Regions from separate parts of the Rhizobium sp. X9 genome, predicted to be linked through region 2. Evidence: predicted binding sites of a transcription regulator. Region 2 holds the regulator's gene; each other region holds the start of a gene.

Region 1 (4,678 bases), 1.2 Mb from region 2:
GCACCTGCAAGCCTCGCTGTCCGCCATTCATGTACACATAATCATGCGCCATCGCCTCAGCCTCGATGGCCGTCGGCACCTGTTTCTTTTGCCCGAAAGGGCTGATGCCGCCAACATGATAACCCGTGGCGCGTTCCGCATCAGCCGGTTTCATCATGCTGGCGGATTTGCCGCCGAAAGCGGCGGCGAGCTTCTTCATGCTCACTTCGCGATCGGACGGGACAACGACGCAGACCGGCTTGCCATCCAGCTCCGCCATCAGCGTTTTCAACACCAGATGCGGCGGTTCGCCGATCGCCTCGGCCGCCTGCAGGCCGATCCTGTCGGCATTTGGATCGTAGTCATAGCTGACGGTGGTGAAGGCGACGCCAGCCTTGGCCAGCATTTGGGTAGCGCGGGTCGTTTTGGACATTGGGAACGACGTTCAGGCAAAGAGGGTCTGGTAGGTTTCCGGTTTGAAGCCGACGGTGATCTTGCCCTTCGCTTCCAGCACGGGGCGCTTGATCATCGAGGGCTGCTCCAGCATCAGCCCGATGGCCTTTTCGCGGTCAAGATCGGCTTTCTGGCTGTCATTCAGTTTCTTGAAGGTCGTGCCGGCCCGGTTGAGAACCGTTTCCCAGCCTGCGGCATCACACCATGTTTCGAGATGGGCGCGGTCAATGCCGGTCGCTTTATAGTCATGGAAAGAATAGTCGACGCCATTGGTTTCCAGCCAGCTTCTGGCCTTCTTCATCGTGTCGCAGTTCTTGATGCCGTAAATCGTGATCGTCATGCTGCCAGCCTCTTTGTCTTCAAGCTCTCCGGCATAACAAAATATACGCCTTATTCAACCGTCCGCTGAAGTGCCCTGCCTCGTTTGAGAACTTCGGCACCCAAGCAATGCAAAATCGCAATGGCTGATATCCAAACGAGCGCGAGCAAAGCTGCATGGCTTCCCTGCTACATCATGAGTTGTAGAAGAGGCCATAAATACCCATTATCTGGGCATCAAAGATGGAGAGAAAAATGCGTCAGGTTGCAAAGACATCGCGTAACTTCTTCGGCGAAACTTTCGCCGTTCTGGGTGCAGCACTTTCGGTTTCGGCCGCTGTTCGCGCACACCGCAAGCCGGCCCGCGCCGACCTCGAAGCCCTTGGCATCGACGGCAAGGCTTTCGACAAGGTTCAGCTCTAAGCTGGTTATCGTTCGCAGCGAGGCGAAACAGCCTCGCTCGTGCATGGGCTCCGGTGGGCGTTACCGCGCCACGAGCTTTCGATTGGCCCGTTTTCTGGGACCGATCACTTTTTCAGGTAAGGGCAGCTGGCTCTCAGGCGGCTCGTAACGATCGGCTTTCGCCGAAAGCGCGAAGCGCCCGAGCGAATCGTGCCGTGTTTCGCCATTGTGGCTGAAAACCAGCTCAAAATTGCCAGCAAGCCAGCTATAGGGTTTTCCAGCCGGCATCGGCTCTATCTTCCCGCAGCCATAAATCATGGTGATATGCGGAGTAAAAGATGACGCCGGGATATAGGGAAGATTTGCCCGCCAAAGCGCGCGCTGCAACATCTTCACCAGAGCGTCAATCTCCGGCATCTCACGGCTGCTTCGCAACACCAGGCTATTTCGATTGCCGAAAAGCGAACTTCCGTCCAGCGTGATCGGAACGGGCCGTGCCCTGACTTCCCCCAATGCCGCCTTCAGCCTGCTTAGCAAGCCCTGCGGGATGGTATCGAAACATCCGATACACATCAGCGTTATATGCAGAAGCTCTGCGGGATATGCCTCACGCAGCGTGCGCCCTTCGGCATGGTGCGATGCATCGGCATAAATTCTCTCCGCCAGAGCTGGCGGCGGCTTTAAGACCAGCAAAAGCTTGCTGAGAAACCGTGGATTGAAACGCCGTATTTTCTGCGGCTCCAGCCCATCAAAATAGAGCTGCCTTAAAGCCCCTCCATCCGTCAACTCGAAACCCATGACGATGCTCCACAGCCTTATGCCAAGGCCGGAAACCTATCATTGTACGGTAACAAAATAAAGAACAAATAAAGAACAAAAGGCGGAATTGCTCCGCCTTTGTCTTATTCCCACTCGATCGTGCCGGGCGGCTTGCTCGTCACGTCGTAGACGACACGGTTGATGCCACGCACCTCGTTGATGATGCGGGTTGCCGCGCGGCCGAGGAAATTCATGTCGTAGGGGTAGAAATCCGCCGTCATGCCGTCCACAGAGGTCACGGCGCGCAGCGCACAGACGAAGTCATAGGTGCGGTAATCGCCCATGACGCCCACGGTCTGTACCGGCAGGAGCACGGCGAAAGCCTGCCAGATGGTGTCGTAAAGACCGGCCTTACGGATTTCGTCGAGATAGATCGCATCCGCTTTGCGCAGAATATCGAGCTTCTCGCGGGTGATCGCACCGGGGCAGCGGATCGCCAGACCCGGACCGGGGAAGGGGTGGCGCCCGATGAAGCTTTCCGGCAGACCGAGTTCGCGGCCAAGCGCACGCACCTCATCCTTGAAGAGCTCGCGCAGCGGCTCCACCAGCTGCATGTTCATGCGTTCGGGAAGACCGCCGACATTGTGGTGGCTCTTGATGGTGACGGAGGGGCCGCCGGAGAAGGAAACGCTTTCGATGACATCAGGATAAAGCGTGCCCTGCGCCAGGAAATTCGGAGCACCCTTGCCGTCTGCGGCGATCTTGGCGGCTTCGGCCTCGAAGACCTCGATGAACAGGCGGCCAATGGTCTTGCGCTTCACTTCCGGGTCAGAGACACCCGACAGTTCGCCGAGGAACAGATCGGCGGCATCCACATGCACCAGCGGAATGTTGTAATGGTCGCGGAACATGCCGACCACCTGCTCGCTTTCGCCCATCCGCATCAGGCCGTGGTCCACGTAGACGCAGGTCAGCTGGTCGCCGATCGCCTCGTGGATGAGGATTGCGGCAACGGAGGAATCGACGCCGCCCGACAATGCGCAGAGCACGCGCCCGGTGCCGACCTGATCGCGGATCTTGCGGATCATTTCGGCGCGATAGGCCGCCATCGTCCAGTCGGATTTGAGGCCAACGATCTTGTGCACGAAGTTGGAGAGCAGCTTGCCGCCATCAGGCGTATGCACCACTTCCGGGTGGAACATGGTGGTGTAATAGTGGCGCGTCTCGTCGGCAGCGATGGCGAAGGGCGCGTTCTCCGAGGTTGCGATGACCTCGAAACCTTCCGGCAGCTTCGTCACCCGGTCGCCGTGGCTCATCCAGACGGGATAGCTCTTGCCCTGCTCCCAGAAACCTTCGAAAAGCGGGCTTGCCTTCTTGATGTCGATGTCGGCACGGCCGAATTCAGCCGCATGGCCACCCTCGACCACGCCGCCGAGCTGGGTGCAGAGCGTCTGCTGGCCGTAGCAGATGCCGAGGATCGGAACCTTGCTGTCGAACACCGCCTGCGGCGCGCGCGGGCTTCCTTCCGCCGTCACGGATGCGGGGCCGCCGGAGAAGATCACGCCCTTGGGCTGAAGCTTCTCAAACGCCTCTGCGGCATTCTGGAACGGATGGATTTCGCAATAGACCCCGGCTTCGCGGATGCGGCGCGCAATCAGCTGCGTCACCTGGCTGCCGAAATCGATGATGAGAATGCTGTCGGGATGGGCTATCTGGGTCATGGCGAGCCTTTAAAGAAAATGGCGGCTTTAGGCAACCCGGAAGCGGGTGTCAAACAGCGGAAATTTGCGAAAATCGCAAGGTTTCAAAGGGCAATCACACCGTCTTCGATGGCGCGGCAAAGCCGGTCGACGGCGTCTGCGAGCTTTTCATCGATGATGTGCAGGTATTCTGTCCAGTCGTCCACGTGGTTCACATCGGCCTTTCCATCGGAAATACCGCGCAGGCTGACGAGCGGCACGCCGAAGCGCTGGCAGGCGCGGAGCACGGCATAGGTTTCCATTTCCACCATGTCGGCGTCGATCGCCCCATAGGCCGCGCCGGAGACGACATTGGCGCCCGTGGAAAGCCGCGCCTCGGCAATATCGGGTATGCGCAGGGGTAAGGCCACCTCGGCCGGCAGATCGAGAAACGGGGTGCGGCCCTTTTCGAACCCGAAGGCGGAGGCATCCATGTCGCGATAGGAAACCGAAGTCGCCTGATAGATGCCCGTCTGGTCCAATGTTCGCGAGCCGGCGGAGCCAAGCGAAACGACAAGGTCGGGCAGATGGTCCGCCGCATCGAGCCCGGCAAGAATTGCCGTGACCGAAATCGCCGCCTCGACCGGTCCCACGCCCGTCATCAACGGCGCGATGCGCGCCTGCAGGTGGGGGCCATATTCAGCGGAGGCCGCCATGACGAAAAGAATGGATTTGTCCGCAACATGCGAAATCCGGTAGCTCATCCGGTAATATCCTCACGACCTTTCACCACCATCATCGTCCCCGTCATGGAGGCGATCAGCTTTGCCGGGCCGTCCGAAAGCGCATAGGCGCGGCCATCCGCAACGATCAGGTTGTTGCCCGGCTTGATGATTTCGCCACGAAACAGGAACCGCTCGCCGCGTCCCGGCGACATGAGATTGACCTTGAACTCGATGGTGAGCAGCGAAGCTTCCGGTTCGATGATCGTATAGGCGGCATAGGTGCAGGCCGTGTCCAGACCGGCGGCGATGACACCCGCATGCAATATGCCGTGCTGCTGCGTCAGCTTTTCATGAAAGGGCAGC
Region 2 (4,678 bases):
ACGGCAGCGCGGCGACGGGCCGCCCGCATGGCTGGTTCATCGGTATTGCCTCGCTGGGTTTCCTGTTGCTGACTTTGTTGCGCAGCCGGCTGGCCCTTCTCGGTATCCCGGTTCTGCTTTTCGCTTTCGCCCTGTCGGCGGCAACAACCTCCCGCGATCCGCCGGATTTGCTGGTGCACGAGGACGGCGAGCTGGTGGCGATGGTGGAGGATGGCAAGGTCTTCACGACCAAAGCGCGGCCACCGGACTTTGTTTATGGCCAGTGGCAGAGAGCGCTGTTGCTGCCGGAAAAACCCGTGCCACCGGTCGTTCTGGCGGCGGAGGCAATCGTGAGCAATGCCGTCTTGGGCCCCAAAACGAAGCTGGCGCCTAAAGAGGTCGCGGCGGTGACAAGGGAGATGACCGTTGCACTGAGAGATGCCGAGACTGGTGTTTTTACCTGCAGGAAAGGCGTGTGGTGCGCAGCGCGCGCCGGCAGCGGCGAGTGGATCATCGTTCTGGAAGACGGCCGCTTTGCCGGAACAGCCTGCGATATCGCCGATATCGTTGTTGTTTCCCGCAGAACCTCTTTCTCACAGTGCCGTTCCGGCGCGCTCCTGCTCAATCGCAACATACTGCGACGTATCGGCTCGTTGGAAATAGACTTTGCCAATATGGACCAGGCAGGGGTGGTGGGGCGGCTGCGCGCCGCAATCTCCGGAACGGACAGGCCGTGGAGCGAACATCGTTATTACGACTGGAAAAGCGGCCGTTTTGATCACGAGGTGCCGGACGCCGTCAACAGGCTGCTGGCGGCGTCAGAATGAGCCGCCAGCTTGGTTCATCAGGCCTTGGCGCGCAGATCCTCGGTCAATTGGCCGATCCCGCCGATTTCCTCTTCATGCGCCGTGTCGCGCCAGGTCTCCTTCAAACCGGCCTCATACCATTCACGCATGGCGGGCAGGGCGAGCAGCCTTTCGTAATAGCTCTTCGCTGCGGGCGAAAGATCCGCGCCGTAGGTCTGGAACCGGAATGCGACCGGGCAGAAGAAGGCGTCGACCGCCGTGAATTTAGCGCCGGCGAGATATGGTCCGCCAAATTTCGCAAGGCCTTCGCTCCAGAGCGCATCGATGCGTTTGATATCGGCCGCAAGTCCGGCATCGCCACCTTTCGGCTTTACCCTTATGCCGACAGACATGGGGTAGAGATTACGCAGCGAGGAGAAGCCCGCATGCATCTCACTGGCCGCCGAGCGTGACCAGGCTCTTGCCTGCTTGTCGCTTGCCCAGACGCCCTGATGTCTTTCGGCAAGATATTCCGCAATCGAAAGCGTTTCCCATACCTTGAAGCCTTCATCGACGAGGCAGGGAACCTTGCCGGTTGGTGAAAACGAGGCAAAGGACACGCCTTCACCGAACGGAACCAGTTTTTCATCGAAGGCGATACCAAGCGTGCGCATCAACACCCACGGCCGCAACGACCAGGAAGAATAGTTCTTGTTGGCTACATAAAGATCGTACATGGCGTATCTCCCGGATATGACGCGCATTTCTACACCTGCCGGACGTCCACGGAATATCGAAAATAATCCATGGCTCCCATAAGCCGTATTGATGAATGGCAGGGCGCAGGCATGGACGGCAGCACCCCGTCAATATCACCACTTGGAGACGGCGGAAATTCGTCACGTGACGCGATGGCGAAAATTCAATCTTGCAAAAACTTTGGCAGAAGTTCTGGCGCTGATCGCGGTCAACGGCACATGCATCGCTTCGCTATATAGACGGAAATATCGGTATGAAAATTGGATCAGTTTCTAAAAGGCGTCGATCCTGAAGGTCGCAGAGTATCGCTTCCTACCGCAAAATCATGGCCTGCTCCGGACCAGCCTTCACACTTATGCAACAGACGTCACCTTCCGATGACGCCTGCTGAAAACTGAACCACGTCCGGTCCCTTATGATCAATGATAGCGGCGGATCAGCCCAACCAGCTTGCCCTGAATCTTAACCCGGTCCGGCCCGAAGATGCGGGTTTCATAGGCTGGGTTTGCTGCCTCCAGCGCGATGGATGCGCCCTTGCGGCGGAAGCGCTTCAGTGTTGCTTCCTCGTCATCCACCAGCGCCACGACGATATCGCCCGGATTGGCGGTGTTGCCGTTGCGGATGATGACGGTATCGCCGTCGAAAATGCCGGCCTCGATCATCGAATCGCCCTTGACCTCAAGCGCGTAATGTTCGCCGGTGCCCAACATGTCCACCGGCACGGCAACATCATGGGTGTTGTTCTGGATGGCGGAAATCGGCACGCCGGCGGCGATGCGGCCCATGACCGGCACGGTGACAGCCCCGCCGAAATCATTGGCAGGCGCCTTGGGGGCAGGGGCGGGTTCCGGCGCCTTCGGTTTGCCGAGACTGCCTTCGATGACGCTCGGCGAAAAGCCGCGCTGCGGCCTTGCTCCGGGCGTATAGGCCTCAGGCAGCTTGATGACTTCCAGCGCCCTCGCCCTATTAGGTAGCCGGCGAATAAATCCGCGCTCTTCGAGGGCGGTGATCAGCCGGTGGATGCCGGATTTCGAGGCAAGATCGAGTGCGTCCTTCATTTCATCGAAGGAGGGCGGCACGCCGGACTCTTTCATTCGTTCATGAATGAAGAGAAGCAATTCCTGCTGTTTGCGCGTGAGCATGAGGAAAACACCCTTGAGAATCGTAGTGGAAGTCGCGAAACAAATACAGAACGAACACTATATGTTCCATATGTGTTCTGCAATCCCCTAAAATTTCGTGAAGCAGCTATCTGTTGTTTTGATGATTTGCCTCATTGCCCGCATTTGTGCTTTTCTTCGGTCCGAACCATTGCGGCCTGGGACTGACTACGCCGCCAGCAGGAAAAAATAATGACGAAACCCGCAAGCGTCGATCATCTCGTTCTGCCCGTGCAGGCTCTCGGAATCGCTGAAAAGCGCGTTGGCGCTCTCGGTTTCACGGTTGCACCGGAGGCTCTTCATCCCTTCGGCACGCAGAACGCCTGTGTTTTTTTCGCTGACGGAACCTATCTGGAACCGCTCGCGATTTCTAATCCGGCTAAATATAATGCCTCGGTGGAGAAGGGGGATGTGTTCACCGGCAGGGATCAGGCCTTCCGGCAGCGTGATAGACAGGAGGGTTTTTCGGCGCTCGTGGCCCGAACCGATGATGCCTTTGGCGATCATGACAGGTTTGCGATCTCAGGCCTCTCGGCAGGCGATGTCTTCGAGTTTTCGCGGCCTCTCCGGATGCCGGACGGTTCGCAGGGTGAAGCGGCGTTTCGGCTTGCTTTTGCGGCGAGCGGATCGGCTGCGGATTTCTTTTTGTTCAGTTGCCAGCGGCTACAGGCCCTGCCGGGCGACCGCACGGCGCTGGAGCGTCATGCCAACGGGGTCTCTGGCCTCAGCGAAATAGTTCTGTTTTCCGGCGGCGATGCAAAGGCGGCGCGCCTGATCGAAACGGTGTTTGGCTGTGAAGGCACGATATCTCCGGATGGTGATATGGTTTTCGTGACCGGCAATGCGCACATCAGATTGACCGGAAAACCGGCTTTCGGCGGGCATGCCGTGAGTGCTTCGGATTGGAGCGACGGCGGATTGCGCGGCGCGGGCATCGTCTTTCTGTCACACGATCTTGCCGTGACAGAAGCGGTGCTTGCTGCTAATGGCGTGTCCTGCGCAAAAGCGGGCGGCCGCCTGGTGGTGCCCGCGGCACCCGGTCAGGGCGTAACATTCGCCTTCGAGGAAAAATGATGAGCGTTACGAACAATCTCAAAGTCACCGCCGGCGATGGCGCCAGCAAGGTTTTCTTCTCCAATTCTGAGCGGTTTTCGCTGATTGCCGGCCCCTGCCAGATGGAAAGCCGGGACCATGCCTTCATGATCGCCGGTGTCCTGAAGGAGCTTTGCGACAAGCTGGGAATAGGGCTTGTCTACAAATCCTCTTTCGACAAGGCGAACCGCACCTCGCTTTCCGGCAAACGCGGCATCGGCCTTGAGAGCGCGATGCAGGTTTTCGCCGATCTCAAGAAGGAATTCGGCTTTCCGGTTCTGACCGACATTCACACCGAAGAGCAATGCGCCATCGTGTCCGAAGTGGTGGACGTGCTGCAGATCCCGGCCTTTCTCAGCCGCCAGACCGATCTTCTCGTCGCCGCCGCCAGGACCGGCCGCGTCATCAACGTCAAGAAGGGCCAGTTCCTGGCGCCCTGGGACATGAAGAACGTGCTTGCCAAGCTCAATGAGAGCGGCAATCCGAATGTACTCCTGTGCGAGCGCGGTGCGTCCTTCGGATACAACACGCTGGTTTCCGACATGCGCTCGCTGCCGATCATGGCATCGCTTGGCGCGCCGGTCGTGTTTGACGCGACCCACTCGGTGCAGCAGCCGGGCGGGCAGGGTGGCTCGACGGGCGGCCAGCGCGAATTCGTCGAGACTTTGGCGCGGGCGGCCGTTGCGGTCGGCGTGGCCGGCCTCTTCATCGAGACCCATGAGGACCCGGACAATGCACCGTCCGACGGCCCCAACATGGTCCACCTGAAGGACATGCCGAAACTGCTGGAAAAGCTTCTGGCTTTCGACGCCATCACGAAAGGCTGAGGGCTGGCCGCTGCGGTGAGCGCCGTTTGAGCCAATCGATTTTAATGGCGGGCGGGCCGTTTCCGCCGTCCGCCGT
Region 3 (4,678 bases), 1.2 Mb from region 2:
ACGACCTCGATCTATGTCACCCACGACCAGCTGGAGGCCATGACCCTGGCTGATCGCCTGGTGGTGCTGAATGGTGGCCGCATCGAACAGATCGGCGCGCCGCTCGAGGTCTATCACACTCCTGCCTCCACCTTCGTCGCGAGCTTCATCGGCTCTCCCGCCATGAACCTGCTGAACGGCGAACTGCACGGGGATGGCCTCGCCATCGGGCCGTCGCTGGTCTCGCTTGGCGGTTTCGCGCCGACCTCCGGTCCGGTCACGGTCGGCATGCGGGCGGAAGATTTCCGCCTGGCCGCAGAAGGCGAGCAGGGCTTCGTGTTGCGCGTCGATTACATCGAGGAGCTCGGCTCCCAGCGTCTCATCCACGGTATGATCGGCGATCAGAACCTCACTGTGGCGTTTTCGCCCGAGGTTGAGGTTCCGGCTACCCTGTCGGTCGCCATATCCCCGGACAAGCTGCATTTCTTCTCCAGCGAGACCGGCAAGCGGATTTCCGGCAAGGTGGAGCAGTCCGTGATGCAGGCGTCCGAACTGGCGACCGCCTGAGTATTGCGAACGAAATCGGCGCGATGATTAAAATTGCGCCGATTGTCCAAACCGGTTTGTTACGATCCCGGTGATAGAAGACCTCCAATATCTCACGGGGGTTTTCTGGCATGTCCTTCAAAATGATGTTCGCGACGGCGGCAACCATGGCGATCCGCTCGGTGCCGATATTGCCGGCCTCCTTGCGCCGGGCAAAAGACGAGAGTGTCGTCAGCGCATCGTGCACGGATCTGCGGCTTCAGCCGGCCCCCATCAATCCTGACTGGATCATTTCTGGTAATCCCCAGGCGCGTGCGGCGGACCATTCCAGAAGCGGTGACCGCGCCTCCAGCACCGCCATGTGGGATTGCACGGCGGGTGAATTCCGCTGGTTCTTCGGTTGGGACGAGACCGTTTATATTCTCGAAGGCGAAGTGCATGTGACGGCGGAAGACGGCTCGATCAGCATCCTGCGGGTCGGCGATGTCGCATATTTCCGTGCGGGAACGTGGGCCACCTGGCGGGTGGATGAATATGTCCGCAAGGTCGCCTTCATGCGCCGCCCGTTCCCCACGGCGTTGGCTCTGGCGTATCGGGTCAAGAACAAGCTGTTTGCCGGTCGCTCCTACAAGCTTGCGGCCTGAAACGATAAAACCTTCCAGCCGATAGGCCCATCAGGCTCCGTCGGCTGAATTATGAAGGTTCAATAAAACTCACAAAAAGCACCCCTCGCAGCAGTTGCGTTTGAATGGTCGCTGCCCTACATCTTCATGGTTTTCTGAAGCATTTCCGGGTCTCCTCCGGTCCTGCCGGGAATCGGGAAAAGACGAGGCAATGGGCAGAGCGGACCGGCAAGGCGTCCGCATGCTGCAAGAGGAACATGCGCATGGCGAAGATCAAAAACGTCGCGATCCAGATGGATCATGTCTCCGGCATCAACATTGCCGGTGACTCCACCTTCGCCATGAGCCTTGAGGCGCAGGCCCGCGGTTACCGGCTGTTCCATTACACCCCCGACCGTCTCTCCATGCGCGATGGCAAGATTTACGCCACCGTCGAACAGATGGAACTGCGCGATATCAAGGGCGACCATTTCTCGCTGTCCGAGCCCGAGCGGGTCGACCTCTCGACCATGGATGTCATCCATCTGCGCCAGGATCCGCCATTCGACATGGCCTATATAACTTCAACCCACTTGCTGGAGCGCATTCATCCCAGAACGCTGGTGGTCAATGATCCCGCCTGGGTCCGCAACTCGCCGGAAAAGATTTTCGTCACCGAATTCGCCGATCTGATGCCGAAGACGCTGATCACCAAGGACGTGGCCGAGATCGCCCGGTTCCGCAATGAGATGGGCGATATCATCCTCAAGCCGCTATATGGTAATGGCGGCGCCGGCGTTTTCCATTCGACGCGGGACGACCGCAATTTCTCCTCGCTGCTCGAAATGTTCGGCCAGATGTTCCGCGAGCCATATATCGCCCAGCAATATCTTCCGGATGTCCGCAAGGGCGACAAGCGTATCCTCCTGGTGGATGGCGAGCCGGTGGGCGCGATCAACCGCGTGCCGGCGGAAAACGATGCCCGCTCCAACATGCATGCCGGAGGCCGGCCGGAACCGACGGAACTGACAGCGCGCGAAAAGGAAATCTGCCGCCGCATCGGTCCCGCCCTACGCGAGCGTGGGTTTCTGTTCGTCGGCATTGATGTGATCGGTGATTATATGACCGAAATCAACGTCACCTCACCGACAGGTATTCGCGAAGTGCAGAAATTCGGCGGCGCCGATGTTGCGAGCCTGCTTTGGGACGCCATCGAGAAAAAACGCGAAGCGCAGGATATCTGAGGCGGTTTCCCAGCCGTCTCCGGTTTGTTCCACGCATACAACTCGATACAACTAAAATACATCGCCTGCGAGAAATTGTTCGCTGGATGTTCTTGTTTTATTCTTTGCGCTGTGGCACGTTGCTTGCGGGTGGCCGCCATGGGGCATGAAGCTCCGATGGTGCGGCCGGTTTGCGGGGCAGGCCATGGTGGCGCGGGTCAATACGGTTGCATTTCAGGGCATAGAAGGTGTGCCGGTCGAGGTGCAGGTCATGGTCGCACCCGGAAGGGTCGGCATCCAGATCGTTGGCCTGCCGGACAAGGCGGTGGCCGAAAGCCGGGAGCGAGTGCAGGCCGCCTTGCATGCCTCGGGCCTGGCGCTGCCGGCAAAAAAAGTTACGGTCAACCTGGCCCCTGCCGACTTGCCGAAGGAGGGGTCGCATTTCGATCTTCCAATCGCTTTGGGTCTCATGGCCGCTTTAGGGGCCATTCCGGCGGAAGCACTGGCAAAATATGTGGTTCTCGGCGAACTCAACCTCGATGGCACCATCGGCACGGTTTCGGGCGCCTTGCCGGCCGCCATCGGCGCCAATGCGCTTGGCAAGGGATTGATCTGCCCGGCCGAAAGCGGGCCGGAAGCAGCCTGGGCCGGGTCCGGCATCGATATTCTTGCCCCGCGCAGTCTCATCGCGCTCGCCAATCATTTTCGCGGCACCCAGCTTCTTTCCCGCCCGACGCCGGCCATCCGGGCCAATCCCGTCAATCTGCCTGATCTTGCCGATATCAAGGGGCAGGAGAGTGCGAGACGCGCGCTGGAGGTAGCGGCGGCCGGCGGCCATAATCTGCTCATGGTCGGTCCGCCGGGCTCGGGCAAATCCATGCTCGCCGCGCGCCTGCCGTCAATCCTGCCGCCGCTGGAGGCGGCGGAGTTGCTGGAAGTGTCCATGGTTCATTCCATCGCCGGCCAATTATCCGGTGGCAAGCTGTCGGATCGTAGACCCTTTCGCACACCGCACCATTCCGCCACCATGGCGGCGCTGATCGGTGGAGGCTTGCGTGCCAAACCGGGCGAGGCCTCTCTTGCCCATCACGGCGTTCTTTTTCTCGATGAATTTCCGGAGTTTGCGCCGCAGGTGTTGGATGCGCTGCGCCAGCCGCTGGAGACGGGTGAATGCATCATTGCCCGTGCCAATCATCGCGTTACCTATCCGGCGGAAATCCAGCTCGTCGCGGCGATGAACCCTTGCAGATGTGGAATGGCGGGAGAACCGGGTTTCACCTGCGCCAGAGGTCCGCGCTGCATGACCGATTATCAGGGCCGCATTTCCGGCCCGCTGATGGACCGTATCGATATCCGCATCGACGTTCCCGCCGTCTCTGCCGTCGATCTCATCCGCCCCGTGGCTGCAGAGCCGAGTGCGGTGGTCGCTGCCCGTGTCGCTGGGGCTCGCCTCGCCCAGCAGGAGCGTTACGCGGCGGCCGGCTTTTCCGCCATCCGCACCAATGCCCGCTGCAGCACAACGCTGATCGAAAAATATGCCGAACCGGACGCCTCCGGGCTGCAATTGCTGCGTGATGCGGCCGAGCGATTGAAGTTCTCTGCCCGTGGTTATCACCGCATCCTCAAGGTCGCCCGGACGCTGGCAGATCTGGAGGGCAGGCAGGCGGTCGGGCGTATCCACGTGGCGGAAGCCATTTCTTATCGTATAGCCGGCGAAAGGCTGACGGCGGCGGCGTAAGAAATTGCCCCCGCCCTTTGCCGGCTGAACGAAAATGCCGCCGGCTTGTGGGCGGCGGCATCGTCGTAATATCTAACGCTTCAGCGGTGTCGCCGCCGTGCCTGAAGAGGACGACTTAGAGTCCAAGGCCTTCGAAAAGCGCTGTCGAAAGATAACGTTCCGCAAAGGAAGGAATGATGACGACGATGTTCTTGCCGGCATTTTCCTCACGCGCGCCGACCTTGATTGCTGCTGCCAGCGCCGCACCTGAGGAGATGCCGACAGGCACGCCTTCCAGCTTCGCCACCAGACGGGCAATTTCGAAGGCCTCGTCATTGGTGACCGTGACGATCTCGTCATAGATTCCGGTGTCGAGGATAGCGGGCGCAAAGCCTGCGCCGATGCCCTGAATCTTGTGGGGGCCGGGATTGCCGCCGGAAAGCACAGGGCTATCGGCAGGCTCGACCGCAATGACCTTTACCTCAGGCTTGCGGGATTTCAGCACCTGGCCCGTGCCGGTAATCGTGCCGCCTGTGCCGATGCCCGAGACCAGAATGTCGACCGTGCCGTCGGTATCGTTCCAGATTTCTTCGGCTGTCGTTCTGCGGTGA

Evidence for each region. The regulator LexA, encoded in region 2, represses DNA repair genes until DNA is damaged. The targets are predictions, from matches to a motif close to TGTTCNNNNTGTGTTCNG.
Region 1: a site for LexA is predicted at 2,011-2,028, ahead of JZY08_RS14930 (2'-5' RNA ligase family protein). Genes of this name have one in related genera too.
Region 3: a site for LexA is predicted at 2,459-2,476, ahead of JZY08_RS15085 (YifB family Mg chelatase-like AAA ATPase). Genes of this name have one in related genera too.

The regions. Positions count from the first base shown of each region.
Region 1 covers NZ_CP071311.1:3,100,221-3,104,898, forward strand. Annotated here, with positions in the region: gene ybaK (Cys-tRNA(Pro) deacylase) at 1-412, opposite strand, end outside; gene JZY08_RS14920 (ArsC family reductase) at 425-772, opposite strand; gene JZY08_RS14925 (hypothetical protein) at 1,006-1,173, shown strand; gene JZY08_RS14930 (2'-5' RNA ligase family protein) at 1,234-1,950, opposite strand; gene guaA (glutamine-hydrolyzing GMP synthase) at 2,055-3,632, opposite strand; gene JZY08_RS14940 (5'-methylthioadenosine/S-adenosylhomocysteine nucleosidase) at 3,716-4,354, opposite strand; gene JZY08_RS14945 (PaaI family thioesterase) at 4,351-4,678, opposite strand, start outside.
Region 2 covers NZ_CP071311.1:1,154,683-1,159,360, forward strand. Annotated here, with positions in the region: gene JZY08_RS05605 (ComEC/Rec2 family competence protein) at 1-806, shown strand, start outside; gene JZY08_RS05610 (glutathione S-transferase family protein) at 824-1,501, opposite strand; gene lexA (transcriptional repressor LexA) at 1,943-2,665, opposite strand; gene JZY08_RS05620 (VOC family protein) at 2,876-3,757, shown strand; gene kdsA (3-deoxy-8-phosphooctulonate synthase) at 3,757-4,602, shown strand.
Region 3 covers NZ_CP071311.1:3,128,124-3,132,801, forward strand. Annotated here, with positions in the region: gene JZY08_RS15070 (sn-glycerol-3-phosphate import ATP-binding protein UgpC) at 1-546, shown strand, start outside; gene JZY08_RS15075 (cupin domain-containing protein) at 657-1,169, shown strand; gene gshB (glutathione synthase) at 1,412-2,371, shown strand; gene JZY08_RS15085 (YifB family Mg chelatase-like AAA ATPase) at 2,556-4,088, shown strand; gene cysK (cysteine synthase A) at 4,204-4,678, opposite strand, start outside.